3 regions of the Bacillus sp. CZDM1 genome follow, and region 2 is predicted to be linked to each of the others. Evidence: riboswitches for the same ligand, from Rfam matches in the RefSeq annotation. Region 2 holds a riboswitch; each other region holds the start of a gene.
The links. A riboswitch is a leader RNA that binds a small molecule or an ion and turns the genes downstream of it on or off. The one in region 2 is predicted to bind S-adenosylmethionine.

Region 1: linked by a shared signal. The riboswitch ahead of metK (methionine adenosyltransferase) and the one ahead of ACY3XC_RS05200 (5-methyltetrahydropteroyltriglutamate--homocysteine S-methyltransferase) in region 2 are both predicted to bind S-adenosylmethionine.
Region 3: linked by a shared signal. The riboswitch ahead of ACY3XC_RS14430 (methionine biosynthesis PLP-dependent protein) and the one ahead of ACY3XC_RS05200 (5-methyltetrahydropteroyltriglutamate--homocysteine S-methyltransferase) in region 2 are both predicted to bind S-adenosylmethionine.

What each region holds. Positions count from the first base shown of each region.
Region 1 covers NZ_JBUESO010000018.1:20,892-31,404, reverse strand. The annotation lists gene asnB (asparagine synthase (glutamine-hydrolyzing)) at 1-724, opposite strand, end outside; gene metK (methionine adenosyltransferase) at 926-2,125, opposite strand; SAM riboswitch class I at 2,514-2,653, opposite strand; gene pckA (phosphoenolpyruvate carboxykinase (ATP)) at 2,872-4,458, shown strand; gene ACY3XC_RS25635 (DUF2584 domain-containing protein) at 4,498-4,740, opposite strand; gene ACY3XC_RS25630 (alpha/beta hydrolase family protein) at 4,781-5,572, opposite strand; gene ACY3XC_RS25625 (ABC transporter substrate-binding protein) at 5,704-6,720, shown strand; gene ACY3XC_RS25620 (ABC transporter ATP-binding protein) at 6,742-7,518, shown strand; gene ACY3XC_RS25615 (ABC transporter permease) at 7,499-8,305, shown strand; gene ytkD (RNA deprotection pyrophosphohydrolase) at 8,326-8,808, opposite strand; gene ACY3XC_RS25605 (hydrolase) at 8,891-9,214, opposite strand; gene ACY3XC_RS25600 (DUF6154 family protein) at 9,452-9,709, shown strand; gene ytzI (YtzI protein) at 9,852-10,016, shown strand; gene ACY3XC_RS25590 (S-ribosylhomocysteine lyase) at 10,052-10,513, opposite strand, start outside.
Region 2 covers NZ_JBUESO010000002.1:130,530-141,042, reverse strand. The annotation lists gene ACY3XC_RS05235 (amidohydrolase family protein) at 1-240, opposite strand, end outside; gene ACY3XC_RS05230 (DMT family transporter) at 315-1,253, opposite strand; gene gucD (alpha-ketoglutaric semialdehyde dehydrogenase GucD) at 1,348-2,814, opposite strand; gene ACY3XC_RS05220 (glycine betaine uptake BCCT transporter) at 3,293-4,858, shown strand; gene ACY3XC_RS05215 (DUF192 domain-containing protein) at 5,124-5,555, shown strand; gene ACY3XC_RS05210 (L-lactate MFS transporter) at 5,647-6,918, opposite strand; gene purT (phosphoribosylglycinamide formyltransferase 2) at 6,971-8,140, opposite strand; SAM riboswitch class I at 8,349-8,450, shown strand; gene ACY3XC_RS05200 (5-methyltetrahydropteroyltriglutamate--homocysteine S-methyltransferase) at 8,528-9,655, shown strand; guanidine-I (ykkC/yxkD leader) riboswitch at 9,762-9,860, shown strand; gene ACY3XC_RS05195 (DMT family transporter) at 9,927-10,268, shown strand; gene ACY3XC_RS05190 (DMT family transporter) at 10,268-10,513, shown strand, end outside.
Region 3 covers NZ_JBUESO010000005.1:367,092-377,604, reverse strand. The annotation lists gene ACY3XC_RS14460 (glycosyltransferase) at 1-490, opposite strand, end outside; gene ACY3XC_RS14455 (glycosyltransferase family 4 protein) at 453-1,622, opposite strand; gene galU (UTP--glucose-1-phosphate uridylyltransferase GalU) at 1,639-2,523, opposite strand; gene ACY3XC_RS14445 (polysaccharide biosynthesis protein) at 2,536-4,362, opposite strand; gene ACY3XC_RS14440 (CpsD/CapB family tyrosine-protein kinase) at 4,691-5,353, opposite strand; gene ACY3XC_RS14435 (YveK family protein) at 5,340-6,056, opposite strand; SAM riboswitch class I at 6,819-6,935, shown strand; gene ACY3XC_RS14430 (methionine biosynthesis PLP-dependent protein) at 7,021-8,136, shown strand; gene metC (cystathionine beta-lyase) at 8,136-9,323, shown strand; gene ACY3XC_RS14420 (bifunctional homocysteine S-methyltransferase/methylenetetrahydrofolate reductase) at 9,325-10,513, shown strand, end outside.

The DNA of each region.
Region 1 (10,513 bases), on a different contig from region 2:
GTATTTCTTTAATAAAATCTGACTCTGATTTTTGGATCGGGTTAAAATGCGCTTTCCAATACCTCTTGATCTCCATTGGCGAGCCAATCTTTTTCGTAAAATAATGTCCTGGCTCCAACTTATGAATACCTTTAGACATCGTATTAGGCTCAGGGACAAACTGATAAGTCAAATAGTGCTGAAGTGAATCATAGTCTAAAACATCATTTTCAAGGGCTAAAAGGATACTCTTTTTCTCAGAAGCAAAGAAAGTTCTCTCTTCATCCACAAAATAAAAGTATGGTTTAATCCCAAATGGGTCTCTGGCACCAAATAGTGTCTGTTCTTGTTTATCCCAAATCGTAAAGGCAAACATCCCGCGTAATTTTTCTACCGCCTTTTCTTTCAAATGGCTGTATAGAGCAATAATGACTTCTGTATCTGAATTTGTGGCAAACTGTAAGCCCTCTTTGAGCAATTCTTCACGAAGTTCTACGTAGTTGTAAACCTCACCGTTAAAAATAATCCAATAACGCTCATTTTCATATGTTAATGGCTGATGTCCACATTCAATATCAATAATACTTAAACGGCGAAAGCCAAATTGAATATGATCATCATAAAAAAAGCCATCATCATCAGGTCCACGATGGGTAATAATATCGTTCATATTTTTGAATTGTTGTTTTTGTTCATCACGATAGTTTTGTTCCTTGTCGTGTACACAACCAATAAAACCACACATTATGTACGTCACCTACTCCAATCTAAATATCCAATCTAAAAAACATACTCTCTTATCCTACCACTATTATTTGAAAAATGGCAGTGTGAAAGGTAGGAAAATTCAGGTATAAACAGTTTTTACATAAACACATTGCCCTAAACTTAGACGACTAAATGAAAAAGAGAGTTACATGTAAAATGCAACTCCCCTGTATTTTGGTTAAATATTTGCTTGTTGACGCAAAGTGTCTGCTTTGTCTGTACGCTCCCAAGGAAGATCAACATCAGTACGGCCAAAATGACCATATGCAGCTGTTTGTTTATAGATTGGGCGGCGAAGATCCAACATTTTAATGATTCCAGCAGGACGAAGGTCAAAGTTTGAACCTACCAGTTCAACTAATACATCTTCGCTCACTTTGCCAGTACCAAATGTATCAACAGCAATTGAAACGGGTCTTGCTACACCAATTGCATAGGCAAGCTGTACTTCAACTTTATCAGCAAGTCCTGCTGCTACAATATTCTTCGCAACATAACGTGCTGCATAGGCCGCAGAACGGTCAACCTTTGTAGGATCCTTACCGGAGAAAGCACCTCCGCCATGACGAGCATATCCGCCATATGTATCAACAATGATTTTACGTCCTGTTAACCCAGCATCCCCTTGAGGTCCGCCAATAACGAAACGTCCTGTTGGGTTGATAAAGTATTTTGTATTTTCATCGATTAATTCCTTTGGTACCACTGGATTAATAACATATTCCTTCAAGTTACGTTGGATTTGCTCCAATGTTACCTCTGGATTATGCTGAGTTGAAATGACAATCGTATCAATTCGAACAGGCTTATCATTTTCATCATACTCAACGGTTACTTGAGTTTTTCCATCGGGACGAAGGTATTCAAGAACTTTATCTTTTCTTACCTCTGTTAACTTACGAGCAAGCTTATGTGCAAGAGAGATTGGAAGAGGCATAAGCTCATTTGTTTCATTACAAGCAAAACCAAACATTAAGCCTTGGTCCCCTGCTCCAATTGCTTCAATTTCTTCATCAGACATTAGTCCTTCACGTGCCTCAAGTGCCTGATCAACACCCATTGCGATGTCAGGACTTTGTTCACCGATTGAGGTTAATACTGCACAGGTCTCGGAATCAAAACCATATTTAGCACGATCGTACCCGATACCCTTCACCGTTTCACGAACGATTTTTGGAATATCAACGTAAGTAGATGTAGTAATTTCCCCTGCAACTAAAACTAAACCAGTTGTTACAGAAGTTTCACAAGCAACCCGAGCATTTGCATCCTTTGCTAAAATTGCATCTAAAATCGAATCAGAAATTTGGTCACAGATTTTATCTGGATGACCTTCCGTTACTGATTCAGAAGTGAACAAACGTGCGTTTCTTGACATCTGATTTCCTCCTATATTATGAGATAAATCAAGGTTCACATGAAGGTTACAGGAATACTTCTTGAACCACTGACATTATTGATACGGTACTCATTCCCTTAGTATGAAATAAACAAAGGATTTTTATTAAGGCTGTTTTCATAAAATTGTTGTTAAAATCCTAAATCCGATTTTAACGCGGAACAATTTATTTTTGTGCTTGAGATTAAGGTTGCAGCTCTTTTCTTACAATGAAAATTCTTTTGCAACAATTCATTGCTCAACAAGGGCCTCAATCTACAATAGCAGCAAAGTATAAGAAAAGAGCCTTTATTAGCACATTAAATAAAAGGTCTTATACAAAACAAAAAACCTTACCACATGAGGAAAGGTTGTTCCGGGCCTTTCACTCTTATCGTTCAAGGTCAAAGCCTTGCGTCAGATTAGCACCTTCGCACTTGAGAATTGAATCGAATATGCGATCCATTTCTCATAAAGCAGGTTGCTGGGTTTCATAGGGCCTGTCCCTCCACCAGCTCAGGATAAGAGAGTATCCGTTCAAATTAAAATCATACTTGAACATGTCGAACATTGTCAATATTTTTTTTAGCAAATTAAGGGTAAAAATATGAATTTTTCCCACTTCTACATTATAGTAAATAATACAACCTAAATTCTCTAATTAGTATAGACTATTCAGTTCAATGTGTTATACTATTCGTAAATATAATGAATATTAAAAAACAAAAAAGGAAGGGTTTTCTCTGATGAATTCCGTATATGTTCCAAATGAATTAAGTCAATTGTTAGAAGAAAATAATGTTCACATTCAATTGTCAGTACCTCAATTAGTGGAAAAAGTCTTATCAAGGAATGAAGGAAAATTAACCTCTACTGGTGCCATTAGTGTATCTACAGGTAAATATACAGGACGATCTCCACAAGACAAATTTATTGTAATGGAAGAATCTATAAAGGATAAAATCGATTGGGGTCAATTAAACCAGCCAATTTCGGAAGATGTTTTTAACAACCTCTATCATAAAGTTTTAGACTACTTAAAAGAAAAAGAAGAAATATTTGTGTTTAAAGGTTTTGCGGGTGCAGATAAAAAGACACAATTGCCAATTCAAGTTGTGAATGAATTTGCATGGCATAATCTATTTGCGCATCAATTGTTTATCCGCCCAAATGCAGAAGAATTACTGACACATAAAGCCGGTTTCAACGTGATTTCTGCTCCAAACTTCAAAGCAAATCCTGCCGTTGATGGAACAAAGTCTGAAACCTTTATTATCATCTCTTTTGAGAAACGTACGATATTAATTGGTGGAACTGAATATGCAGGTGAAATGAAAAAGTCCATTTTTTCAATTATGAATTACCTATTGCCTGAGAATAATATTTTCTCCATGCATTGTTCGTCAAATATTGGTGTTGAAGGTGATGTTGCTCTGTTCTTTGGCCTTTCTGGGACAGGTAAAACCACCTTATCTGCAGACCCTAAACGTCGCTTAATTGGTGATGATGAGCATGGTTGGTCGTCAAACGGCGTCTTCAATATTGAAGGTGGCTGCTATGCAAAAACCATTAATTTATCTCGTGAAAAAGAACCACAAATCTTCGATGCCATCCGTTTTGGTTCTGTACTTGAAAATGTTGTGCTTAATCCGGAAACTAGAATTGCAGACTATGACGATGCGACACTAACTGAAAATACACGGGCAGCCTATCCGATTGAAGCGATTGATAATATTGTGAAGCCAAGTATTGCAGGCCATCCGAATACCATTGTCTTTTTAACAGCCGATGCATTTGGTGTACTGCCTCCAATCTCAAAATTAACGAAAGAGCAAGCCATGTTTCATTTCTTAAGTGGCTATACATCAAAATTAGCAGGTACAGAGCGTGGTGTTACATCACCTGAAGCAACCTTCTCAACATGCTTTGGTGCACCATTTCTACCTTTGCCTGCAACACGTTATGCCGAAATGCTAGGTGAAAAAATTCTTGAGCATAATGCTAATGTCTTTTTAGTGAATACTGGCTGGACTGGCGGGGAATACGGAGTCGGCAGCCGGATGAAGCTATCCTACACAAGAGCTATGATTCAGGCTGCACTTGAAGGAGAACTAAACCTAGTTGAAACAGTTAGAGACGATATTTTCGGTCTAAATATTCCACTCCACATTGCTGGTGTTCCTGATGAGGTCTTGCAGCCAAGCAAAACATGGGCAGACCCACAGACATATGAAATGAAAGCGAAAGAATTAGCAGGTAAATTCCGTGAAAACTTCAAGAAATTCACGAAGGTCTCTGCAGAAATAGAATCAAAAGGCGGTCCGATCGCTTAAAGTGAAAGCCCTTATCGTTAATCGATAAGGGCGTTTTTTTTAATTCGTGGAATTTAATGAAATTAATTGGTAGGTGATCATCGTGCTGCTATTTTGCCATTCTACTTTTTTAATCACAGCTGTTCCGCTCGTATCGCTTTCAAGAGTTTTTCTAACATCAATCGGAATATCAATTGGATAAAGTCTATAGCCTTCTTTTTCTAATTGGAAAAGGTTTTCTTCAACTCTCTTCTCTCTGCCTTTTGTTACAATCAATGTATTTAACTCAAAGGGCATACCCATATGTATCCGCTCCTCAGCTTTTGGACTTACCATTATTTTATCATCTTTTGATTTGATTTTTCATCCACTTCGATAAATCCTTCACGATTTTTCTGTTTACCACTGGAGGGAAGTAGTGAGTATACTCATCAAAATACCAGGATTCCACCTGCTTATCTAGTATCCTTAGTCTGCGTTCAAGTCTGTAGGCATGCTCCACGGATACATTATGGTCTTTTACCCCGTGGATGATGAGAACAGGAGCTTTAATCCTTTCAAGCTCATAGAGAGGAGTTCGTTCCTCATATCTTGTTGGATATTTCCCCGGTGTACCGCCAATGACCCTTTTTAGCATCTTCCGTAAGTCTTTTCTTTCTTCGTATGTTAAAAACATGTCACTTACTCCGCCCCAAGTCACAATGGAAGCTGCCTCAGGAAACTCAACTCCTGTCATCAATGCCATTACACCACCTCGGGAAAAACCAAATACATGGATATCTCTCACCCCAGGTATTGTTCTTAATAGCTCAAAGGCTGTAAATGCGTCGTGTCTATCCTCTCCAGCAAAATCTTCATTCCCCTCCCCTCCTTGATTCCCTCGATAATAGGGAGCAAATACGATGAATCCCTCAGAGGCAAATTGTGCAATTCTTGAAGGTCTTACTTTTCCAACGTTTTTAATGCCTCCGCGCAAGTATAAAAAGCCGTCATAGCTTCCTTTCCTTTTTGGTTCTGCCAGCAACCCTTTTACTCTCAATCCATTAGATAAATAGGTTATTTCCCATAATTCCACACGAGGATTGGGTGAAGGGAATCGATACGCCTCGATGATTTTTTCATTTGGTTTGATCACCTTACAGTTCACCCTTTCATTTCAATCATCAAAAAATTGATGTAACTGGGCATTCACACATTTATTACTTTATCATACGATATGGTAGGCCAACAGCCCAGATTTTTTCCTTACTTAAAGGGGGTTTTAGTGTGAAAAAATGGTTTAAATTCGGTTTTTCAGCACTTCTCATTGTGATTCTCATGTTTTCAATTTCAGCTTGTAACGGTACTAACACAACCGACACTGAGAAAATCGAAAAGGTCCGATTAGTGGAAGTTACCCGTTCTATCTTCTATGCTCCTGAATATGTTGCCATCGCAAAAGGATTTTTCGAAGAAGAAGGTTTAGATGTTGAACTATCAACAGCCTTTGGCGGTGATAAAACCATGACTGCTTTGTTATCAGGTGGTGCCGACATCGCCTTGGTAGGCTCAGAGACATCTATTTACGTGTACGCCCAGGATTCGAATGATCCTGTCATTAACTTTGCGCAATTAACACAAACAGACGGTACTTTTCTCGTTTCAAGGGAAAAAATTGATAATTTCTCATGGGATCTATTAAAAGGGTCTACGTTTTTAGGACAGCGTACTGGCGGTATGCCGCAGATGGTTGGTGAATTTGTTCTTAAGAAACATGGTATTGATCCTCATCTGGATTTAAATCTTATTCAAAATATAGATTTTGCAAATATTGCCAGTGCCTTCGCTTCTGGAACAGGCGACTTTGTTCAGTTATTTGAACCTCAAGCAAGTATTTTTGAAAAAGAAGGAAAAGGACATATTATCGCTTCCTTTGGAACAGAATCAGGGCATGTCCCTTATACAACCTTCATGACAAAAGATAGCTACATGAAAGAAAACCAAGATATCGTAGAAAAATTCACAAGAGCCGTTTACAAGGCACAGCAATGGGTTGAAACACATAGTTCTGATGAAGTGGCTGAGGCTATTCAATCCTTTTTCCCAGATACAGACCTTGAACTTATTAGTACAGTAGTAGACCGCTATAAAGAGCAAGGCTCCTTTGCTGCTGACCCCATCCTCGATGAAGAAGAATGGAACAATCTCCAGGATATCATGGACGAAGCCGGTGAACTTCCAGAAGTGGTAGATCACAAAACACTTGTTAATACTGAAATAGCTGAAAAAGTAAAGGAAGAATAATTAAAATGGGAGGCCGTCCAAATGAGTTTTTTAGCTATTAAGGATGTTCATCACACTTATTTCACTAAAGCCTCTGCAACCACGGCCCTCTCCGAGATTTCCTTGCAAGTTGAGGAAGGAGAATTTGTTTCCTTCCTCGGCCCTAGCGGCTGTGGCAAGACAACATTGCTCTCGATCATTGCCGGGCTTATAAAGCCTACCCAAGGGACCATATTACTTGAAAACAAACCGCTGTCAGGAGTAAAAAATCAAATCGGCTATATGCTTCAGCAGGATTACCTATTCCCATGGAAAACAATTGAAGAAAATATCCTCCTTGGTTTAAAGTTATCTGAACAATTGAATGAAGAAACCAAGTTAGCTGCTTTAGACCTATTAAAGCAGATGGGTTTAAGCGGGATTGAGAAACAGCTGCCAAAGCAGCTATCAGGCGGTATGAGGCAGCGTGCTGCTCTTGTAAGAACACTGGCAACTGAACCTAAACTGCTCATGCTGGATGAACCCTTTTCAGCTTTAGATTATCAGACAAAGTTAAAGCTGGAGGACCTAGTATCAAAGACGCTGGATGCATTCGGAAAAACAGCCATCCTTGTCACACATGATATCGGGGAAGCCATTGCAATGAGTGACCGGGTTGTCCTCTTTTCACCAAGTCCGGGCAGGGTTCATAAGGTATTTCAAATGCCAGATGAACTAAAAAGTTTATCTCCTTTTAATGCAAGGAACCACGAGACTTTTTCTAGTATCTTTCAAACAATATGGAAGGAGTTGGAGTCACTTGAGTCAGGGAAAGAATAAGGTGAACCTCCTCCATAAAAATTATTTACATTCACTTACGATTGAAAAAAGATGGGTTCGATTTTATCAGGCGGTCATTTTCTTAGTCATTTTCACATTCTGGGAAATATCCAGTCAAGAGCGGTGGATAGACCCGCTGCTGTTCAGTTCCCCATCTAAGATTTGGAACCTATTTTTAGAGAAATTTCATGATGGATCATTACTATCCAATCTTGGTGTAACCTTAACAGAAACTATTTTCGGTTTTATTTTAGGTACCCTGCTTGGAACTTTACTAGCTGCGTTACTATGGTGGTCACCGATGTTTTCAAAAATTATTGACCCCTATCTGGTAATCTTAAATGCAATGCCGAAGGTAGCCTTGGGACCAATTCTAATTGTTGCCCTAGGTCCTGGATATCCTTCGATCATTGCGATGGGTGCCATTATCTCGATTATTATTACCACACTTGTCGTCTATACATCTTTTAGAGAAGTGGACCCTAACTATTTAAAAGTGCTGCAAACATTCGGGGCGACACGTTTTCAATGCTTTAAAGAAGCCATTCTGCCCGCGAGTTTCCCAACAATCATCTCAACTTTGAAGGTGAATGTTGGATTATCATGGGTCGGTGTCATTGTTGGTGAATTCTTAGTTTCCTCCAGGGGACTTGGTTACTTGATTATTTACGGCTTCCAAGTATTTAATTTTACACTTGTCTTTTTATCACTGCTGGTGATTGCTGTCGTCGCCACGATTATGTATCAGCTGGTTGAGCTGTTAGAGAAAAAACTTATCAAGGAATAGCGGCTTATAATAATTTGCTGCTATTCTTTTTCAATTTTGAGCTTATTTATATAATTTATACACGCTGATATCACTTCATCTTTCATAATAAAACTGTACTCATCTCCAAATCGTAATTGCAAAATATCTCCCTCCACCACAATAGGTCCATTCGTTTCGTAATAGTTATTTGTTTTACTAATCGATTTTATTTTGCCCCAAAAAACGGCCTTCACAAAAGAATCTTTTCCTTCCGTTACTTTATATTCTGCTATCTGTGAGAGTTCGTCCACTTTTGCACCTGTTTCCTCATAAACCTCGCGACGAGCAGCTTCTAGAAGGGACTCCCCTTCCTCCACTTTTCCACCTGGAAATTCTAGACCTCGAACCTTATGATGGGTTAAATACCATGCACCCTTGTATTGACTAATGACAAGCACATGCTTTGCGTTTTTTTCGAATGCATTTGTTGAAAAAGAAAGCTCCACCTTGTTCCCCAAATTATCATAAAACTCCTTCATCATTGCTCTCCCCTTGGGTTCTCTTTTTGCATTTATTATAATCGAAAAAAGCGGAAAATCCCTATAGAAAGGATTTTCCGCTTTTTTAACCTTCTTTTGGTAAAATATTCATCGACTCTATATGGCTTTTTGCCTCCTCATCCCCGAGGCTGTGGATCATCCCATATACTTGCTGGATGGTATTGTCATAGGCATCGTTTTCACGGTCATGATGATATTGAACATATGGAACATGGGCTCTGAAAAAGTTTTGCCATTCCGTTGAATAGTTTTGGTCAAATAGCTCTCTTAATTGCGTGATTTCCTCATCATTTGCTTGAATTTTAAAGCTCCAAGTGGAAGCTGTTGAACTTTGGGATATTTGTCCATGTCCAACGTCTATATAATAGGTTTTTTTTTGCTCATCCATTATGTCATCCCCTTATTAATATTATTTAGAATTTCCCACAATCAAATAAAATTTATTCTCTTTTCAAATTTCGACGTTTTATTTAGAACTGAATCATGTATAATTGTCATAATATTAAGAAAATAGATTAAAACTTTTTACTATCTTTTTGCATCCAAGATAGAGGATATTTTTCATCATTAAGGGAATTGAATAAGTAAGGAAAACTTTTTTTAAAATTCTTTGGAGGTGAACGAGATGAGGTTAGTCGATGAATTATTTCAAATGTATCGCGACAAGCTGACAGGTGATGAAGAGGATATTGATATGTTAGCATTCGCCTTCTTAGAAGAAATGTCACATGAAGATCTTCTCCATTTGATTAAAGAGATGGATAAACAAGAATTATATGATTTAATGGGTCTCTATTTAATTGAGAGCTTGAAAGGAAAATTCGCGCAAGAAGAGTACGGACAACAGCGCACCCATACTTATTATCCTAGGAATATCCACTAATGATTACATACTAAAACAAAAAGCGGAAGCGCCTTGAACAGGCGCTGGAGATGGATAAGACCAAAAGGGAAGCTGCAATATGCAGTTTCTTTTTTTCAGTGTAAAACCATGCTAGAATAGAAGAATACAAGGGGGAGAAAAAATGTATACGTTATTTGTAGTAAGTATTGTTATCATTATCGTAGTTCTATTGCTTGCAGTCATTACTACATCAAAAGCCTATTCCTATAAACATACAGTGGATCCACTCGATGATAATCCATACGTAAATACCGGCAAAAAAGAGGAAGATGAAAAAAATCCATAAAAAATTCCTATTCGGAAGAATAGGAATTTTTTCGTTTATGCAAAAACCTGTTTTAAGTCTTCTTTACTTTGTTCAAGCCAAAAACGCATTAAGCGTTTTGCTCCATCTAAATCGTGAAGCTTTGCTTGTCCGCATTGTCTTTCATTTGCTGCAGGAATCTCGGTGATTTCAACTGCAGTCTTCATAGTATCTTCAAGAAGATCAATGATTTCTTCTACAGTCGGCTCGCCGCTGACAACTAAATAATAACCTGTTTGGCAGCCCATAGGTGAAATATCGATAATATCGAAATGATCATATTTTTCTACGTGTGCACGAAGATTAAAGGCAAGGAGATGTTCTAATGTATGAATGACATCTGGCTTCATAGCCTGTTTATTCGGCTGACAAAAACGGATATCATATTTATTTACTATTCCGTCGCTTCCTACCTTATGGACGCCACAATGTCTAACATAAGGTGCCTTAACGGCATTATGATCTAAATCAAAGCTTTC
Region 2 (10,513 bases):
ATCCAAACGGAGGACATGATTAGGATTTGCATATCGTGCTTTTGGAAAGGTAAATGAACCTGCATTCATATTTGCCAGCATATTTTTTTCAAATTTCCCGATATTCATATGCCTTTGAACACCTTCATCTAAATATGGAATTAGTTCATTGAAATCATCTAAGTAAGGATGAATATCGCAATCAATAAGCCCTTTTACATTTTTTTTAGGCACTTCTTTTTCTTTTAGAACAGTTTCCAATTCCGTTCACCTCTCTAATTTTCTGATAAATTCATTCGAACACTGTCATAAAATGATCATGATCGTATAAAGGGTTAAACTTTTTCTTTTACTCTCTCAATCTCTACTTCTAAAGCTTTATTATTTTTGACCAAAAATTGTGGTTTTTTTAGGAAAAGTAACAACATTCCTATAAAAATCAGAAGTCCTCCTGCAATGAAACTTGGTGAAATGGCTTCTTTTAAAAAAAGCCAGCCGAATAGTCCTCCTATAATTGGTGCAAAGAAGTAAAACATTGATCCGACCCCTGCTTCCATAGATTCCATTCCTTTATTCCATAAAAAGAAAGCTGCTGCTGTAGCAAAAATGCCTAAATAAAGTATTCCCAATAGGATTGGATATTCTTTTAGTATATTAAAATCTTGTTTTTTAATATCAAGGAACATTGCAGGTGTCATCATAATAAGCGCGACTCCTGTAGCAAAAGTGGTGATTGTAAGAGCAGAATACTTACTCCCAATTTTTTTGACATCTACACTATATAAAGCCCATGCGATGGCACCAAGAACCAATAACAGATTTCCGAGCAAATGCCCTTTTCCAACTCCCTCTTCAAACCCAATCACCAGAATTAAACCAAAGGTGGCCATCACGACAGAGATGATTTTTTTCAATGTTAGCTTTTCCTTTATTAGGAAGTATGCTAAAAGCAAGGCAAATGCAGGAGAAGAAGATGAAACCAATGCCCCCATATGAGCCGATGATAAATGGGTACCGATGAATCCGCTTGCATTTGAAACAATATAACCAGTAAATCCTAACCAGATGATAAGTGGTAAATCCCTGCTCTCTATTTGCTGCTTCTTTTGAAAGAACCAAAACAACCATAAAAAAACAAAAGCAAGGAAATAACGAAGCCAGAGAAGAACAAAGGGGGAAACATACTCTAACGTATATTTACTAACAACGTACATTCCTCCCCACATGCCTGCTGCCGCCAATAAACACAAACTACCGACAAGAACCTTAGACATCGGACCAAACTCCCCCATAAGACAACAGAAGATACAGGGTTCAGATACTGGCTTGTATACTGTTATCGAATAACCTTATGAAATCTTTACGTATTTATGGTTTAACAAAAACAGTTTTAATGGAAGTAAAGAACTCAATCGCTGCTTGACCCTGTTCTCGTGAGTGTGAACTAGATTGCTTCATTCCGCCGAAAGGAGCTTGCAATTCAACACCGGCACTTTCGGCATTAATACGAACCAACCCTGCCTCCATGTCTTGAACGAAGGAAAGCATATTGCCAATGTTTTTAGTGAAAATGGAAGCACTAAGCCCGAATTTCACGTCATTTGCCACATCCAAAGCTTCCTCAAGAGTATCCACTTTCATCAGCGCTAATACAGGTCCAAAAATCTCTTCTTGAGCAATGGTCATATGAGATCTTACATTTTCAAAAACAGTTGGCTGAACATAAAATCCTTTTGCTAGTTCGCCTTCATCGATTCTTTTTCCCCCAAATAACAGTGTTGCACCCTCATCGATGCCTTTCTCAATATAAGATAACACTGTATTTAATTGGCTTTCGCTGGCACATGGACCCATCCATGATTCATTCTCTAATCCATTACCCACTTTTATTTCTTTTACTTTGGTTAGTAATTTTTCCTTAAATTCTTCGTAAACATCAGTGACAACAATAACCCTGCTCGTTGCCGTACATTTCTGCCCAGTAGAGCGTAGTCCTCCACTAATTGTTGCTTCTACTGCTAAGTCGAGATCAGCATCGGCAGCGACGATAACTGGGTTTTTCCCACCCATCTCTAATTGGTATTTTGCACCTCTATTAAAAGCACCTTGTCCAACTCTCTTTCCAACAAAGTCCGAGCCAGTAAAAGTAATACCATTAATATCAGGATGATCAATCAATCCCTGACCGATTACACTTCCAGGTCCTGTTACAATGTTCACTACTCCAGCAGGAAATCCGGCTTCATGAAAACACTCGATTACTTTGATAGCGGTTACAGCAGTTTCCTGAGCAGGTTTTAGAACTACACTATTGCCATATATGAGGGCTGGGGCCATTTTCCAAATTGGAATCGCTACTGGAAAATTCCATGGAGTAATGATTCCTACGACCCCTAATGGAGATCGCGTGGTGAACATTAATGCTTCAGAATCAGTAGATGGAATAATATCCCCTATTTTCCTCATACCTTCCCCAGCATAATATTTAAGGATATTAATACCGCGAACCGTCTCTCCTTTAGCTTCTGGAAAGGTTTTCCCCATTTCACGAGTCATGCTTTCAGCTATCTCATCCACTCTTTGTTCCATAATCGCAGCTGCCTTATAGAGATATTCTCCTCTGGAGGCACCAGATAATTTCCTCCATTGCCTTCCTGCTTCTTTGGCAGAAACAACAGCATCATTTAATTCTTTTTCCGTTGATTCTGGAACATAACCAACAATTTCATTTTTGTCAGCTGGATTTATGCTGGCATAAACTTTGTCATTTGAAGACGTAACCCAATCGCCATTAATGTAGTTTGAATACTTTCTAACTTTTGTGTGAATCCCCATTCTCCTTTAACCATCCCTCTCAAGTTTTGAATGATGAAAAAATCATGATTTTTTAATTATCATGATTTTCATAACAGTATATTAGCACACAGTAATTTATTTAACAATCTAAATTTTTAAAATATTTTAACCTTTCTATCACGCATGCAAACTCTCTTAAAACTAAATATGAAAATTCGTAATTTTTCAAAAAGATAATATTTTCTATAAATTTATCTTGTCTGCTTTTTGCATTTATAATATAATCACTGTCATGATAGTGTTTTTGAACACGATAATTAAAAAATCATGATTTCTTAATTGTGTGCTCATGCAAAATCATTGTAATTTTCTTATTGATCAGACATCATGTAAACGCTTTTAACAAAAAAAATTGAAAGGCTGTGATATTCCTATTCATTTATTAGAGTTTTAAAACAGTAATGGATATAGCTGAAATGTAAACATTTTTTATTAGAACATATTGGGGGGGAGTTCTTTGATTAACAAGAACAATATTATCGCTGTTGCCTCTATGAGCTTAACGTTAGCATTTATTATTTTGGGGATATTTTTTACAGATGGTTTAAACAAATTTTTCTCCTCTGTATTAAGCATTACAACCAATCATTTCGGTTGGTTCTATCTATCGGCAGCATTCTTGTTTCTTCTTTTATGTGGATATTTAATGTTTTCTAAATTTGGGAGTGTCAAATTAGGGAAGGATACGGACAAACCTGAGTATAGTACGAAGTCATGGTTTGCTATGTTATTCAGTGCGGCGATGGGTTGTGGATTAGTATTCTGGGGGGTAGCAGAGCCTGTCATGCACTATGTAACACCACCGCTTGGCGAAGGTTCAACTGCTGAATCTGCAAATACATCCATGAAATTTGTATTCTTTCATTGGGGATTTAATGCTTGGGCCATATACGCAGTTGTTGCTTTAGGACTAGCTTATTTCCAGTTTAGAAAAAACCTTCCTGGATTGATAAGTTCCATCTTTTATCCAGTTATTAAGGACAGGATCTATGGACCGCTCGGTAAATCCATTGATGTTTACGCTACTTTTATGACTGCCATTGGGGTATCTACTGTTCTAGGGGTAACAACATTGCAATTAGCTGGAGGTCTTAATACAGCTTGGGGTGCTCCCAACACTTTAACCTCCCAAATTATCATACTATCTATTGTAACCGCTCTCTTTATAGCTTCAGCTTACTCAGGTTTGAATAAAGGTGTTAAAATCTTATCAAACTTAAATATGATTATTGCATTTTCCCTCATGTTATTATTATTTGTCCTTGGGCCAACTTCGCAAATCATGAGGATATTCGTCAATTCGACTGGAGAATATTTACGAGATATTATACCAATGAGCCTTAGATTACAAACATTCTCTGAAGACGCGTGGATTGCAGCATGGACAATTTTTTATTGGGCATGGTGGAGCACATGGGCTCCATTTGTAGGTACTTTTATTGCAAGGATATCAAAAGGAAGAACAATTAGAGAATTTCTCATAGGGGTATTGGTAATACCAACTTTTATTAACTTTATGTGGTTCTCTGTTTTTGGTGGGTCCGCTCTACATTTAATTCACGATTTAAAAGAGACTGCGTTAGTGGAAGCGATAAATAGTGATGTTACCGTAGCCCTATTTTCATTCTTTGATTACTTCCCTTTTAGCTCAGTATTAAGCTTTATTGCCATTTTGTTAATCAGCAGTTTCTTTATTACTTCTGCTGATTCAGCTACTTTTGTTTTAGGAATGTACAGTGGGAATGGAACTCTGAACCCTTCCACCAAATTAAAAGTGATTTGGGGATTATTCATCTCAGCTTCAGCGATTGTTCTATTGATTAGCGGTGGTGTAACGGCCGTTCAAACGGTATCTACTGCGGTTGCATTTCCGTTTTATGTTCTCATGGTAATCATGTGTTATTGCATTTATAAAGCGGTTAGAAAGGAGAAACTTGGTAATCTCACTCATGAAAAAGGGGCAAAAGTGATTACAGCGATCACCTCATCTAAATCAGAGTTCCCACAAACAAAAGTAAAGTAAATATTTCAATATAAAAGGGAAGGAAGCGAACTTTAGCTTCCTTCCTTTTTATTAATGTTACGGGTATTCAATGGCTTTCCCTGTCCCGACATGTATAACTGTAATATCAACACTAGATTACTTGCCTGGGCAAACGATTATGTCATAGAAAATCAGGTCATAAGTTAAACTTTATAAAAATGTAACCAAAATGACTATATATTTGTAAACTAATTAAATATTTATAATTAGAATTATTTAGAGAAATGGATAAGGTGAGTGAATATTGAAATATCTAAGAAAATTAATCGGATACCTTTTTCGGCAAAAAAAAGAAGCAAGTCTTCGTACAAAAATAATTAAAGTGTCCAACGGAGGAAGAACAATCCAATTAACCGTTCAAGTTGCAGATACTCCAAAAATAAGAGACAAAGGATTAATGTTTGTTGAAAAATTACCTGAGAACGAGGGGATGCTGTTTGTGTTTTCCGAGGAAACATATGGCGGTTTCTGGATGAAAAACACCTTAATTCCTCTTTCAATTGCATTTCTTGATTCAGAAGGGAAAATTCTAAAAATACTGGATATGGTGCCATGTAAAGAGGAGTTATGTCCTACCTATGATCCGGAAATTACTTATCATTATGCACTCGAAGTGAATCTTGGATGGTTTGAAAAGAATCAAATCAAAGAAGGTGATCTTGTAAAACTTAAATAAAAACCATCACATCTCAAAGACATCTTAGATGTGCGATGTTCAGAAAAAGCTGCCCACTTTTGGCAGCTTTTTCATAAAGATAAACATGACTCTAAAAATTCCCCGCGTTTTTCATGATTTGATTTTCACTCATGGTCCTTAATTTCTTGATATCAAGACGAATGAGGATTGATACCGCCAGAGCGACAATAAAGATTCCTGAAAAGATTACTAATGTCCCCTGATAGCTTCCGGTTGTTTCCCTGACCCAGGATACAAAGATTGGTCCCGCTAAACCTGCTGCGGCCCATGCAGTCAAAATATATCCATGAATAGCCCCAAGCTGCTTGGTTCCAAACAAATCGCCAATATAGGCAGGTATAGAGGAAAAACCACCTCCGTAACAAGTCATAATCATATAAACGATTAAAGAAAATAGAACAGCTACTGTTATATTTGGAAGCATAAAAAAAGCAACAATTTGAAAAGCAAAGAATAGTGTGTAGACATTTGGTCTTCCGATGTAATCAGAGATGGCAGCCCAAACAATCCTTCCTCCTCCATTAAATAAACCCATGATTCCAACCATTGTTGCTGCACCAGTTGCTGTCATACCTACTAACTCTTGCGCCATCGGCGATGCAACAGAAAGAATCGCAATTCCACAGGTAACATTGATAAATAACATCAACCATAAAGCCCAAAACTGTCTTGTTCTGACTGCCTCATTGGCGGTTAACTGACGCAGATCCTCTTTCAATTTCATACGTTCTGATTTTTGTCCTGCTGCCTCGATACCTTTAGGTACCCAACCCTCTTTCGGAGGAGCAAGATACTGAGCAGAACAAAATATAATAATGAAGTAGGCCGCTCCTAGTAGATAGAAAGTGTTGGAAATCCCATAGTTCACAATTAAATAATTCATAATCGGACTGCTGATTAAGGAAGCAAATCCAAATCCCATAATCGCTAGTCCAGTAGCAAGACCTCTTCTGTCAGGGAACCACTTTACCAGCGTAGAAACCGGTGTAATATATCCAACTCCCAACCCAATTCCAGCGATCATTCCATAAAATAAATAGAGTAATAGCAATGATTCTAATTGAATAGCAAAACCTGCCCCTGCAACTCCAACTCCAAAAAACAAAGCACTTAGCGTTCCAGCTGCTCTCGGACCATACTTTTCTACAAAATGGCCTAAGAATGCTGCAGATAGACCTAAGAATAGAATGGCCAAGCTAAACGTGAAGGAAATTTGCTTTAATCCCCAGCCCATTTCTTGTTGAAGTGGTTTAGTGAAAACACTCCAAGCGTAAACCGAACCAATCGAAATATGTATGCCAACCGCCGATAGAGCGATTAGCCAACGATTTTTTGTATGCATTCATCCATCCCTCTTTCAAATTGTATTGTCTTGTTGCGGATGATCCAATGATTTATTCATCAAACGTGACAATCATTTTAGAAGCTGCTAATTCCGCTCGTTCTCTAGCCTGATCCACAGATTCCCCGTTGCTTAACACAACACCTATTCGTCGTCCCACTTTTGTTTCAGGTTTTCCAAATACCCTAACCTGTGTATGAGGGACGGATAAGCTTTCAGCGATTCCAGATAGTTGGTAGGTCTTACTTTCTTTTGTAGCCTTAATCGTATAACTTGCACCTGGTTTCAATAGCTGAACATCCGGAATCGGATAACCTAAAATCGCCCTTACATGTAAAGCAAACTCAGATAGGTCTTGCGTAACCATGGTAACCATCCCCGTGTCATGTGGTCGTGGTGACACTTCACTAAAATAAACTCCATTTGAAGAAAGGAATAATTCCACTCCAAAAACTCCGTATCCGCCGAGTGCATCTGTGATTTTTTTTGCAATTGCCTGCGCCTCAAGAATTTGTTCCTTTGACATGTCATGCGGCTGCCAAGATTCAATGTAGTCCCCATCCTTTTGCACGTGTCCAATAGGAGCACAAAAGGTTGTTCCGGAAGCGGAGCGGACAGTTAATAAAGTGATTTCAGAATCGAAATGGATAAATTCCTCTACAATCATTCGGGCTTTTTTACCTCTTCCTCCAGCAATCGCCTCATTCCATGAGCATTCTACATCCTCTATTGAATGGCAGACTGTTTGCCCTTTTCCAGAGGAACTCATGAGCGGTTTAATCACACACGGTGTCCCCATTTTAAGTACAGCATTTCTTAGTTCATAAAGTGTATCTGCAAAGGCGTACTTGGCTGTTGGAAGCCCTAATTCTTCGCTAGCCAAACGGCGGATTCCTTCCCTATCCATCGTTAAGTTCACGGCATTCGCTGTCGGTACGATACGGAAACCTTCTTTTTCAAGTTCCACTAGTGTTTCTGTCGCAATCGCCTCGATTTCAGGAACCACCAAATCTGGTTCCTCTCTTTCTATTACTCTACGAAGTGCTTCTCCATCAAGCATGTCCACCACATAAGAACGATGAGCAACCTGCATCGCCGGAGCATTTTCATAACGGTCAACCGCAATGGTTTCCAGTCCAAGACGCTGAGCCTCAATAATCGTCTCTTTTCCAAGTTCACCTGATCCAAGTAACATTACCTTTTTCGTCTGGATACCAAACATCTAACACAACCCCTATCGTTTGTCTTTTGATTATAATATCTTAAACTTTCATCGATGACAAGCAAATATTTTCAGTAAAACACGAACATTTTTTTAAAAATAAAGTATATAATTCGTATTTATAACAAAAAGAGATATCTTAATATTTATTTGTTGACAGATTGGCTGAACACGTGTAATTTTACAGGTAATTAAATAGGCAAGAATACTCTTATCAAGAGAGGCGGAGGGACTGGCCCTATGAAGCCTCGGCAGCAGACTTATCAAAAGTACTGTGCCAATTCCAGTAGAAAATGCTTGAAGATAAGAAGAGATTAGTTATGGCTTCCCCCTCTTCTTATTTTTAAGAAGAGGGTTTTTTATTATTTAGAAAGAGGGTAATAATAGATGACAAAAACACTAGTGAAAGCTCCGTTTAAAGCCGATCATGTAGGGAGTTTTTTGAGAACCGAACCTATTAAAGCAGCAAGAAAGGCTTTCGTAAACGGGGAAATTGATAGAGCAGCCCTAAAGGTAGTAGAGGACAAAGAAATTGAAAAACTAGTAGAAAAACAAGTAGAAGCAGGTCTTAAATCCATCACGGATGGCGAGTTTAGACGTTCATGGTGGCACTTGGATTTTTTAGCCGGTCTAAAAGGCGTAGAATTCTTTGAAAGCCAATATGTTAGTGCCTTCAAAGGTGCCAAAACAAGAAATAATGCGATTAAAGTGGTTAGTAAGGTCGACTTCGATAACCATTTTATGATTGAACACTTTCAATTTTTAAATGAAGTGGTTGAAAAATATGGGGATGGAAGCCAAGTAGCGAAGTTCTCAATTCCTAGCCCGAATATGCTATTCACTAGAATTCAAGGTGATGAATATTACAACGACAATAAAGAGCAGTTTTATGACGATACAGTCGCTGCATACAGGAAGGCCATTCAAGCATTCTATGATGCAGGCTGTCGGTACTTGCAATTAGATGATACGTCTTGGATTGATTTTGTCTCAGAAGATCGGATTACAACAGTGGTTGAAAAAGAAGGCATGGACGTACAAGATATCATCAAAAGAAGAGTAGCATGTATCAATGACGTGATTGCGGACAAGCCAGATGATTTGTTAATAACCATGCATATTTGCCGTGGAAACTTTAAATCCACCTACATTACAAGCGGAGGTTATGATCAGATTTCTGATGCAATTTTTGCTGAGTTAAATGTTGATGGACTATTCTTAGAATACGATGATCAGCGTTCCGGTGATTTTGAACCATTAAAAAGTTTTAAACGTCCTAATTTAACTGTTGTTCTGGGATTATTTACATCTAAATTTCCAGAACTTGAAAATCCTGACGCCATTAAAGCCAGGATCAACGAAGCTAGCCAGTCTATTCCTTTAGAAAACTTAGCATTAAGTCCGCAATGTGGCTTTGCTAGTACAGAAGAAGGAAATCTTTTAACAGAAGAAGATCAATGGAATAAGATAAAACATGTTATTAGCATTGCTAATAGTGTGTGGGGAACTATTTAAATTATATTGAATTAAATATTCACCTTCATTGCCTATAGTCTCTTTTATACATATTTTACTATTGAATAAATTTTAAATATGGATATAATTTATGGTAATTGTATACGTAAATGTTTTCTAGGGTTCCGCAGCCACTGTGTTGGTCTGGACCGAGAGAAAACTCACAGCCAACGCTGTGTCACGGAAGGATAAAAGCCTGGGAGATACTGTTTAACAGTGATCTCTTAGGCTTTTTTTGTTTTAAATAGATGATTATTGGAGGTAGTAGGTAATGAATACAAACTGGATTAAAGTGTTTATTGGGGCGTTTTTTGAAGTGTTTTGGGTGATAGGTCTCAAACACGCAAATGGCTTTTGGACGTGGACAGGAACTGTGATCTCGATTATTGTGAGTTTCTATTTAATCATAATGGCTGGACGAAAACTTCCGGTCGGTACGGTATATGCAGTTTTTGTAGGATTGGGGACAGCAGGAACGGTCATCTCTGAAATCATATTCTTCGGAGAACCCATCAAGGCGGAAAAAATGATGTTGATTATACTTTTACTAGCCGGTGTTCTTGGATTGAAGTTACTAACAAAAGATAATTCTCAAGAAGGAGCTGAGTTCTAATGGCATGGATATCATTAATCTTAGCAGGATTATGTGAAGCATTTGGTGTGGTTACCATAAATAAATTGAATAATAGTCGTAATTGGCAATCCTTATTACTATTAATTCTCGGATTTGGAGCTAGTTTTCTTTTTCTTGCCTACGCAATGAAAACACTGCCTATGGGGACAGCTTATGCAATATGGACAGGAATTGGCTCAGCTGGTGGTGCACTTTTAGGAATCATGATTTACGGAGAATCTAAA
Region 3 (10,513 bases), on a different contig from region 2:
GATTTGCGATTTCCTCATTAACTGGTCCAATTAAACGTCTCATTATTTTCGTTTTTACATCATCATCGTTATAACTAATTTTACTTGGAAGGTTGAAAATTTTTTTCTTAGAATGACTACCAAACTCTCTTATATAAGTGCACATTATTATGTCAGCATTTTCCTTAGTTGCTGTGTCATAAAGAACGTTATACATTTCTTTATCTACCCAATCATCGGAATCAACAAACCCAATAAATTCACCCTTAGCCAGTTCAATACCAAAATTTCTGGCAGATGATACCCCTGCATTAGTTTTATGGATAATTTTAATACGTTTATCCTTATGTCTATATTCCTCTAGAATTTTTTTACTTGAATCTGTTGAACCATCGTTTACTGCAATTATCTCTATATCAGATAAATTCTGCTCTACTAAACTATCCAGACATCTTCCTAGGTATCTTTCCGCATTATATACGGGCACTATAATACTTACTTTTGGATTCATTGACATCCTCCACCATATAACTTGAGTAAATTTCACTAAGTTCTAAGGTTACTTGTTCTAAAGAATACTTCTTGATTATTTTTAGGTTTTCACTACTCATTTGTAGACTTAATTCTTGTGAATGAAAGATTTCAAGTATCATTGATGCAAATTTTTGTTTTTCTGTAGGTGATATTAAAAAGCCGTTTACTCCATTAATTACAAGTTCTTTGTGACCCCTATTAATAGTGGCCACAATTGGTAAACCGCTTGCCATTGCTTCCATAATATTTACTGGCAGTCCCTCTCTTAGACTAGATGCAACAGCAATATCACAAACTTTCAATAATTCTTTAATGTCAGTCCTATATCCAAGGAAATGGATCATATCTTGAACACCTAATCTAACTGCTGTTTGTTGACATTCTTCTAGTAAAGGTCCATCCCCAGCCAATAAAAGTTTAGCACTTGGTATTTCTTCTTTAATAGCGGCGATAATATCAATTAATAATTGATGATTTTTATTTTTATTAAATTCTGCAGCATAAAACAAGAGAAAATCATCAGACTTGTAGCCGAAACTTTCTCTCATTTTGCATTTTTGCTGATATTCAACTGGTTTGTAAAGGTCTGTGTTTACTCCAACACCATGAACATGTTTTATCTCCTTTGCCTTAAATCCTCTTCTTTTCGCAAGTTGGTAGTCTTCTTGATTAATTGTTATTAAACAATCTGTGTGGAAAGAAAGTAATTTTTCAATCGGATAATAGAGTAACCAATTTATTAATGGCGCACCTTTACAAAAATGAAAACCATGAGCAGTATAAATTACATTTGTATTCTTTCTTCTTGTATTCCTCGCTGCTAAACGTGCAAGTACTCCACCCATTGGTGTATGACAGTGGATAATCTTGTATTCATTTTTTAAGATAATATCCTTCAATTTTTTATATGCCAAAATATTTTTTGTATTAAAAGGGGATCTCTGGATTGGAATATTATATTTTTCATCAACAAATGGGAGAACAATGTCACCAAAAGCTGCGACATGAACCTCCCATCCCTGTTCTTTAAACCACTTTATATAAGGTAAATGAAAAGCATTAAAATGGTAATCTACCGTCGCACAAAACAAGACCCTTTTACTCATGATTAATCCATCCATCCATCTAGGTTAACTTGATTTCTTCCTTATTTAATACTTCAGATAGATAATCCAATAAACTACTGCGTAAATCATCACGATCTAAGGCAAATTCGATTATTGTCTTAATAAAACCCATTTTTTCCCCAACATCATATCGTACACCTTCAAAATTATAAGCATAAACCGCTTCAAACTCATTTAGTCTTGCTATTGCATCGGTGAGCTGAATTTCACCGCCTGCACCTGGTTTTTGGGTGCTTAATATTTCAAAAATCTTAGGGCTTAAAATATATCGTCCTAAAATTGCTAGATTAGAAGGCGATTCCTCCTGTCTTGGTTTTTCAATTAGATTTTTTACAGTATAAAAGCGCTCATCTATATATTTACCATCTACAATTCCATAACGAGATACTTCCTTATCTGGCACATTTTGAACACCTAGTATAGATGCATGATAACGGTCATATTGCTCAATCATCTGTTTAAGACAAGGCTTTTCTGCTTTGACTATATCGTCACCGAGCAATACTGCAAAGGGTTCGTCACCAATAAATTTTCGCGCACACCAAATGGCATGCCCTAGGCCTTTTGGCTCTTTTTGGCGTATATAATGGATATCTACTAGCTTAGATGACTTTTGCACCTCATGTAATAACTCAAATTTCCCTTTGTCTAATAGATTCTGCTCAAGCTCAAAAGAATGATCAAAATGATCTTCAATTGCTCTCTTTCCTTTTCCCGTAACAATTATGATATCCTCGATCCCAGATTCTATCGCTTCCTCAACAATATATTGGATGGTTGGCTTATCTACAATTGGAAGCATTTCCTTTGGCATCGCCTTAGTCGCCGGTAAAAATCTTGTTCCAAGTCCAGCAGCTGGGATAATTGCTTTTCTTACTTTCATATAAAAACACCCCTAACTTGATATAGGTAGAAATGGTTTAGCAGGCACCTTGTTGTTCGCGATCCTCAAGAGCTGGTCCCTTAGGTCTTCTTTTTCCATACTAGAGAAATTAACTAATAAATCCTTTATTTCTTCAATATAAAGCTCGGAAGTTTTGCCAATATGAATTTTCGGATAAATCTGTTTTTCATCTATCTCATCATCTTTTAATAGTTCTTCGAACAACTTCTCACCTGGTCTAATCCCCGTAAAGTCAATTCCTATATCCTCTATTGAATTACCAGACAGTTTGATTAAATTTTTAGCAAGATCAACAATTCTCACTGGCTCACCCATATCTAATACAAAAATTTCCCCACCTTTCGCAAGGGCCCCAGCCTGTATTACTAATCTTGAGGCTTCTGGAATTGTCATGAAATAACGCACCATTTCAGGATGAGTAACGGTAACAGGACCTCCCTTTTCAATTTGCCTTTTAAATAATGGAATAACACTCCCTCTGCTACCCAGCACATTGCCAAATCTAACCACAACGAACTTCGTTTGACTACCTTTATCCATTGACTGAACTATCATTTCAGACAGCCTTTTGGTTGACCCCATTACACTAGTTGGATTTACTGCCTTATCGGTTGAAATCATGACGAAGATTTTCACTCCATGCCAACTAGCTGCATTCGCCACATTCCTTGTACCAATCATATTATTTTTCACTGCTTCTTCAGGATTTCGTTCCATTAGTGGTACATGTTTATGAGCTGCAGCATGGTATACGACATCAGGTAGATGAGACTGCATGACAAACTGCATTTTTTCTGCATCTTGAATATCAGCAATTACTGTTACAATTTCAATTGTTGATTCACCAAATTTCTCCTTTAATTCTAGTTCTATCGAATATATACTGTTCTCTCCATGTCCTAATAGGATCAATTTTTTTGGATTAAATTGTGAAATCTGACGACAAATCTCTGAACCAATAGATCCACCAGCTCCTGTTACCAATACAGTTTTACCTGTAAGGTATTTTGAGATTGTAATAATATCAAGATCTATAGGAACCCTTCCTAAAAGGTCTTCAACCTCGACATCCCTAAATTGACTAACTGAAACCTTCCCTGTTGCTAAATCCTCAATCATCGGGAGGATTTTTGTTTTTGCTGACGTTTTCGCACATTCCTGAAAAATAGTATTTAACTCTTTCCTACCTAACGAAGGAATGGCAATCACTATATTGTGTATGTGAAGTCTTTTAACCATTTCTTCTATAGAACTGACTCCCCCAACAACTGGGATACCTAAAATATCAAGTTTTTGCTTATGTTTGTCATCATCAATAAATCCAACCGGGAGAAGGTCTGCCCCATGATTTTTTAAAAGTTGCCTTACCACCATTGTGCCTGCAGCACCTGCACCAACAATTAAAGTTCGTTTTTTATTTTTATTATTGTTAATTATAGAATCTAAGTACATTCTCCAGCAAAACCTAGAACCTCCAAGAAAAATGATATGTAGCAACCAGGTGACTGCCAGCATCCTAAAGTGTATTTCATGGATAAACATTTGTTGTATCAAGGCAGCAGCAATAATAGAGGAAGTAACAATTTTTAAAATAATCAATAATTCTCCAACACTCGCATATTCCCAAGCTTTTTTATATAGCTTTAACTTAAGTGATAAGATATGATGACTCATCAAAATGGCTACTGAAGTGATTACCATTGGTATAGAAATGACATTGACAGTGGCATTAACTAAAAATCCACCAAAAAAAATTGCCATTATGACAATACATGAATCCAAGAAAAAAAATAAAGACAGCCTTTGCCGATAAGTCATACTCTCTCTCCTTTAAGTTATTTAAATAATATTGCTGTAATAAAATTAAAAGCTTTGATTATAGGGTCTCTTCGAAGGCCATATAATCAAAGCCTTTAATTATAAAATGAGGCATCTAACCCCACCTCACATCACACTACCGACGACTAGCGTCTAAGGTTTATTTCAACCCACAGCATGACCGAGTGCCTCCATCGATAATGGTAAGGAGACATCACCAGTTTTACAAATAAATGTATAACTTATAAAGAACAAATAGAAATTCAATAACGAACAACCTCATTAAAAATAATACCAATAAAAGGTATTATTGGTTTTAGATTGAAAATTATCTTATCCCATTAAAAACTACACCAAGGATCTTTGCCTCTGTAAACTCTAGTGCTTTTTTTGCTTTAATAGCACTAAATTTTGTAGTTGAACGCTCGCTTAATACGATAATAACCCCATCACTCTTATTTGCTAGAACTTTTGTATCTGCAAACTCAAGTATTCCAGGAGAATCTATTAGTATAATGTCATATGTTTGCTGGGCTTCTTGTAACAAATCTCCTAGCATATCTAAACCTAGTATCTCAGTTGGATTACTAGGTGTAACTCCACTGGTTAAAACTGCTAATCTCCCTATCTCTGTTGAATAGATTGCATCCTCAAAAGTTGATTTACCGGTAAGTACATCAGTTAGGCCTACTTTATTAGATATTTTAAAAATAGAGTGAAGTTCCGGTTCCCTTAAATTCGCATCAATTATAAGAACCTTTTCCTTCTGTTGTGCCATTGATACAGCAATATTAGCTGCCGTTGTCGACTTCCCCTCCCCCTTGCTTGGTGAGGTTATTAATAATACTGCTTTCTTTTCTTTTTCAGTTAAAAAGCGAATATTGGTACGAATTGTCCTGAATTCCTCTGCTATGAGTGAACTTGGGTTTGAATAAGCTATTAAGCTTCGTTTCTGGCTTTTATATGAAGTTTTACGTTTATTTGGAAACACTTGTCTCACCTCTAAAATTTAACTCCATTTGATATTGACTTTTCTTTTTAATACTTTTTTTATTTATTTTGGAAACTCGCCCAATTACCGGAATACCCAGAATCTCCTCAATTTCAACATCAGACCTTAGAGTATCATCGAATGAATCCAATAAGAACACCAAACCGATTCCTAAAACTAGACCAACTACAAGAGCTAGAACGATATTTCGTATTTTATTTTCATTAATTGGGTAAGGATATATATTCGCCTTTGACAATAGTTTGATATCATTGAATCCTAGAATTCTTGGGACTTCCTCTTTAAATACTTTTGTAGTTGAATTCGCTATTTCCGCAGCTATTTTCGGGGACCTATCCACCACATTAATACTAACAACCTGTGATCCCGAGATACTCTCGACACTTATCTGTTCAGACAATTCCTTTGAGGACTTTTCCAATTCAACTTCTTCTATAACTTTATCTAATATCATTGGATCTGTAATTATTACATGAAGAGTTTTCATTAACTCAGTATCTGCCCCAACTATAATGCGTGCTGATGACTGATATAACAATGTATTATAATAAGTGTTATAAATAATACCAATACCCACAGTCAGCAAAGAAAAAACAGCAATTATCCAGAACCTTTTTTTTAAAACATTAAATATTTCTCTTAGATTAATATCCCTTACTTCCCTTTTTTCCGCACTATTCATGGGCTAATGCCAGCCACCTTCCCACATATAATTAAAGAGCAAAAATTATATAAAAATATTAAAAGTAGAATAATAATAATTAATTGCAATTTATAACTCAATACTAGTTCTTTATAAAGAACTAGTCAATAGCTTTTATTGTCAGAATTTGACTGTAGATAATGTTCTTATTTTAAGTTACAAAAAAGACTCTCTTTTGAAAACTACTTCGTTTATTTATTCACTTTATCTTTATTCTTTCAGGCTTAAATATATAAACTAGGATACATTCCAACGTGTTGATATTAGATTTGATGGTTCCGTATTATCCCTATTCTCAAATTTACTTTACCTTACTTTACAAATAACAGTATTGTTCCTTAGATATTGATAATTCAAAAATTAGTAAATTACCATGGTATTCCCTTGTAATAAATGAGTAATATATCCTAGAAAAATGATGAAATATGTAAAAAGAAAAATTACTAATTCTATTAATCGAATATTTGATGTTTCTAAATTCACTAGTTAATATCTAATTTCACCAATGTTGCATAGAAAAAACAGTTCAATAGCCCAACGGGACTTATACATCTCTGAATTTTATTCGGCACTCAAATCAAAAGGAATTTTTCTTTATACCAAATAACAAAATTGGGCATTTTGAGTATTTTTAATAGTGAAATTAAATTAATGCAACACTAGTGATCCAATTTTAAAAAATAAATAATTGACACTTCTCCTTTACTGTAGTAAATTTTATAAATAATCTAAATATTTATGTTCTTATCAAGAGAGGTAGAGGGAATGGCCCTATGACGCCTCAGCAACCTTCAATGTCTTATTTCATTGAAAAGGTGCTAAGTCCTACGAGTTATTTGTTAACTTGTGAGATAAGGAGAATGACCTGTGCGAACGTGCATCCAAAAGTCTTCTTCTTAAAGAAGACTTTTTTTGTTTTTTATAAAGGAGGAGGATTAGGAAAATGGTTTATAAAGTTGACACGAAGTTAGCTCAAATTGGCAATAGAAGTGATAAGGTGACAGGCACCGTAAATCCTCCTGTTTACTTTTCAACAGCTTACCGTCACGAGGGCATTGGACAATCAACAGGATATGATTACTCAAGGACAGGAAATCCTACTCGGCAGCTCCTTGAAAAGGCGATTGCTGATCTTGAAGGGGCCGATCAAGGATATGCCTGCAGTTCGGGGATGGCTGCTATTTTTACGATTCTTTCCCTCTTTCAGTCTGGTGACGAGTGGATTGTCAGTGAGGATTTATATGGAGGAACGTATCGTTTACTAGAACAGGGATTTAAAAAATGGGGACTCCAGACTCAATATGTTAATACTTGCAGTCCAGAAGAAATTGAAAGCAGGATTACTCCACAAACCAAGGCGATTTTCCTTGAAACCCCGACCAATCCACTTATGCAGCAGTCTGATATAAGTGCTGTCTCAAAAATTGCAAAGAAACACGGAATTATTCTAATTGTGGATAATACCTTCTATACCCCGCTTCTCCAACAGCCTATCGTGCTTGGAGCGGATATTGTTATTCATAGTGCAACGAAATACTTAGGCGGTCATAATGATGTCCTTGCTGGTCTTATTGTTGCAAAGGGGAAAGAAATTTGTGAGGCGCTGGCGTTTCACCATAACGGAGCGGGTGGAGTTCTAAGTCCTTTTGATTCTTGGCTGGTAATGCGCGGAATGAAAACTTTATCTCTTCGTATGCAGCGGCATGAAAGCAATGCGAAATCAATAGTGGAATACCTTTCTGCTCATGAAGGCGTAACAGATGTTCTTTACCCAGGAAGAGGCGGAATGGTTTCCTTCCGCTTACAGGATGAGTCCTGTATTAACCCATTCCTGAAAGAACTTTCACTTATTACGTTTGCTGAAAGCCTTGGAGGAACAGAAAGCTTTATTACCTACCCTGCCACACAAACGCATGCTGACATACCAGAAGAAATTCGAATTCAGTCCGGGGTTTGTAATCGACTATTAAGATTTTCTGTAGGACTAGAAGATCCAACTGATATCATTCAAGATCTTGAACAGGCATTAGCTAAATTAAAAGAAGGAGTGATGGGATAATGAGTTCGGAAGAATATCGTTTTGAAACAAAGCTCCTTCATAATCAGCATAAAGTCGATCCAAATACAGGAGCAGTAAGTGTGCCCATCCAGCATGCTTCAACCTTCCATCAGTTTGATATCGAAAGTTTCGGAAAATACGATTACGCTAGAAGTGCAAACCCAACAAGAGAAGCACTTGAGGATGTAATCGCTGAATTAGAGGGTGGAACAAGAGGCTTTGCTTTTTCGTCGGGAATGGCAGCTATTTCAACAGCCTTCCTCCTCCTTTCTTCCGGTGATCATATCGTGATTACTGAGGATGTGTATGGCGGCACATATCGAATGGTCACAGAGGTACTGACTCGTTTCGGAATACAACATACATTTGTAGATATGACAGACCTTAACCAAGTAAGAGAGGCAATTAAGCCTAACACAAAAGCATTTTATGTTGAAACACCATCTAACCCTACATTAAAGGTTACGAATATTAAAGCCATTAGTGATTTGGCTAAAGAAATTAACGCCATTACTTATGTAGATAACACTTTTTTGACTCCTGAGTACCAAAGACCTTTAGAGCTTGGAGCGGATGTAGTTCTTCATAGCGCAACTAAGTTTTTATCCGGTCATAGTGATGTGGTTGCAGGTCTTGCGGTTGTTAAAGATGAAGAGTTAGGAAAGAGACTGTACTCCTTACAAAATTCCTTTGGTGCTGTACTTGGGGTACAGGATGCATGGCTTGTACTTAGGGGATTAAAAACCCTTCATGTCAGACTAGAACAATCTCAACAATCAGCTCTGAAAATTGCTGAGTTCCTAGAGGATCATCCTCTAATTGAAAAAGTATATTACCCAGCTCTTAAAAATCATCCACAGCATGAATTGCAACAAGAACAGGCAGCGGGAGCAGGCGCGGTATTATCATTCGAACTCTATGATGAAGAAGCACTTAGAACCTTTGTCTCAAATGTAAAATTACCTGTATTTGCAGTGAGTCTTGGTGCGGTAGAATCCATTTTATCCTATCCTGCTAAAATGTCCCATGCAGCAATGCCTCAAGCAGAGAGAGAAAAGCGTGGAATCAAAAATAGTCTCCTCCGCCTTTCTGTTGGTTTAGAGAATCCAGATGATTTAATAAAGGATTTTTCACTGGCCCTTCAAGTGGTAAATGAACAACAACTGACTGTAAAAAGAGGCCGATAATATGAGTCTATTAGAAAAATTAGAGAAGCAAATATTAATTGCTGATGGTGCCATTGGTACTCTCCTCTACTCTTTTGGTAAGGATAGTTGTCTTGAAGAACTAAACCTATCAAATCCAGATAAGATACAGGAAATCCATAAAGCCTATATTGATGCTGGTGCTGACGTGATTCAAACAAACACTTATGCTGCAAATTATCTAAAACTACAAAGATATGGTTTAGAGGACTCTGTAAAAGCAATCAATAGTGCAGCCGTCCAAAATGCAAAATTAGCAGCTCAGCAAAACGCTTATATTCTTGGTACAGTCGGCGGTAACCGTGGGATTAAGCCAAGTGCATTATCAATAGAAGAATTAAAGCGCAGTTTCCGTGAACAGCTCTATTGCCTATTGCTAGAAGAGGTAGATGGGATTTTATTAGAGACCTTTTACGACCTTGAGGAACTAGAGACAGTTCTTACAATTGCTCGAAAAGAAACAAAGCTTCCGATTATTGCACAGGTCTCACTTCAGGAGTTAGGAATTTTACAAGATCAAACACCGATTAATGAAGCTTTTACTCGGCTTGAAAGCCTTGGTGCTGATGTCATTGGCTTGAATTGTCGGCTTGGTCCACATCATATGCTGAAAACACTTGAGCAGATTGAATTACCTAAACGAAGCTTTCTTTCTGCCTACCCGAATGCTAGTTTGCCAGCCTATACAGACGGGATATTCCATTATGAGGGTGACGCAGATTATTTTAAAAAATCCGCCCAAAGCTTCCGTCAGGAGGGTGTACGTTTGCTAGGCGGATGCTGCGGAACGACCCCGGCGCATATCCAGGCATTTGCATCAGAACTAAAAAATAGCGTGCCTATCACCGAAAAAGTAGTTAAATTAAAAACGAAGAAGATCATCATTGAACAAAGTGCAGCTAAAAGGGATCACCAGCCTCTCGAGGAAATCGTTAAGGAACGTCCCTCGGTTATCGTAGAATTAGATACTCCAAGAAAGCTTGATACCAGCAAATTTTTTGAAGGCGCAAAGGCTTTAAAAGAAGCAGGAATCGATGCGATTACTATGGCAGATAACTCTTTGGCTCAGGTAAGGATTTCCAATGAATCTTTAGGTTATCTTGTTAAACAAGAATTAGGGATGCGACCGCTTATCCATATTGCCTGCAGAGACCGGAATATTATTGGTTTGC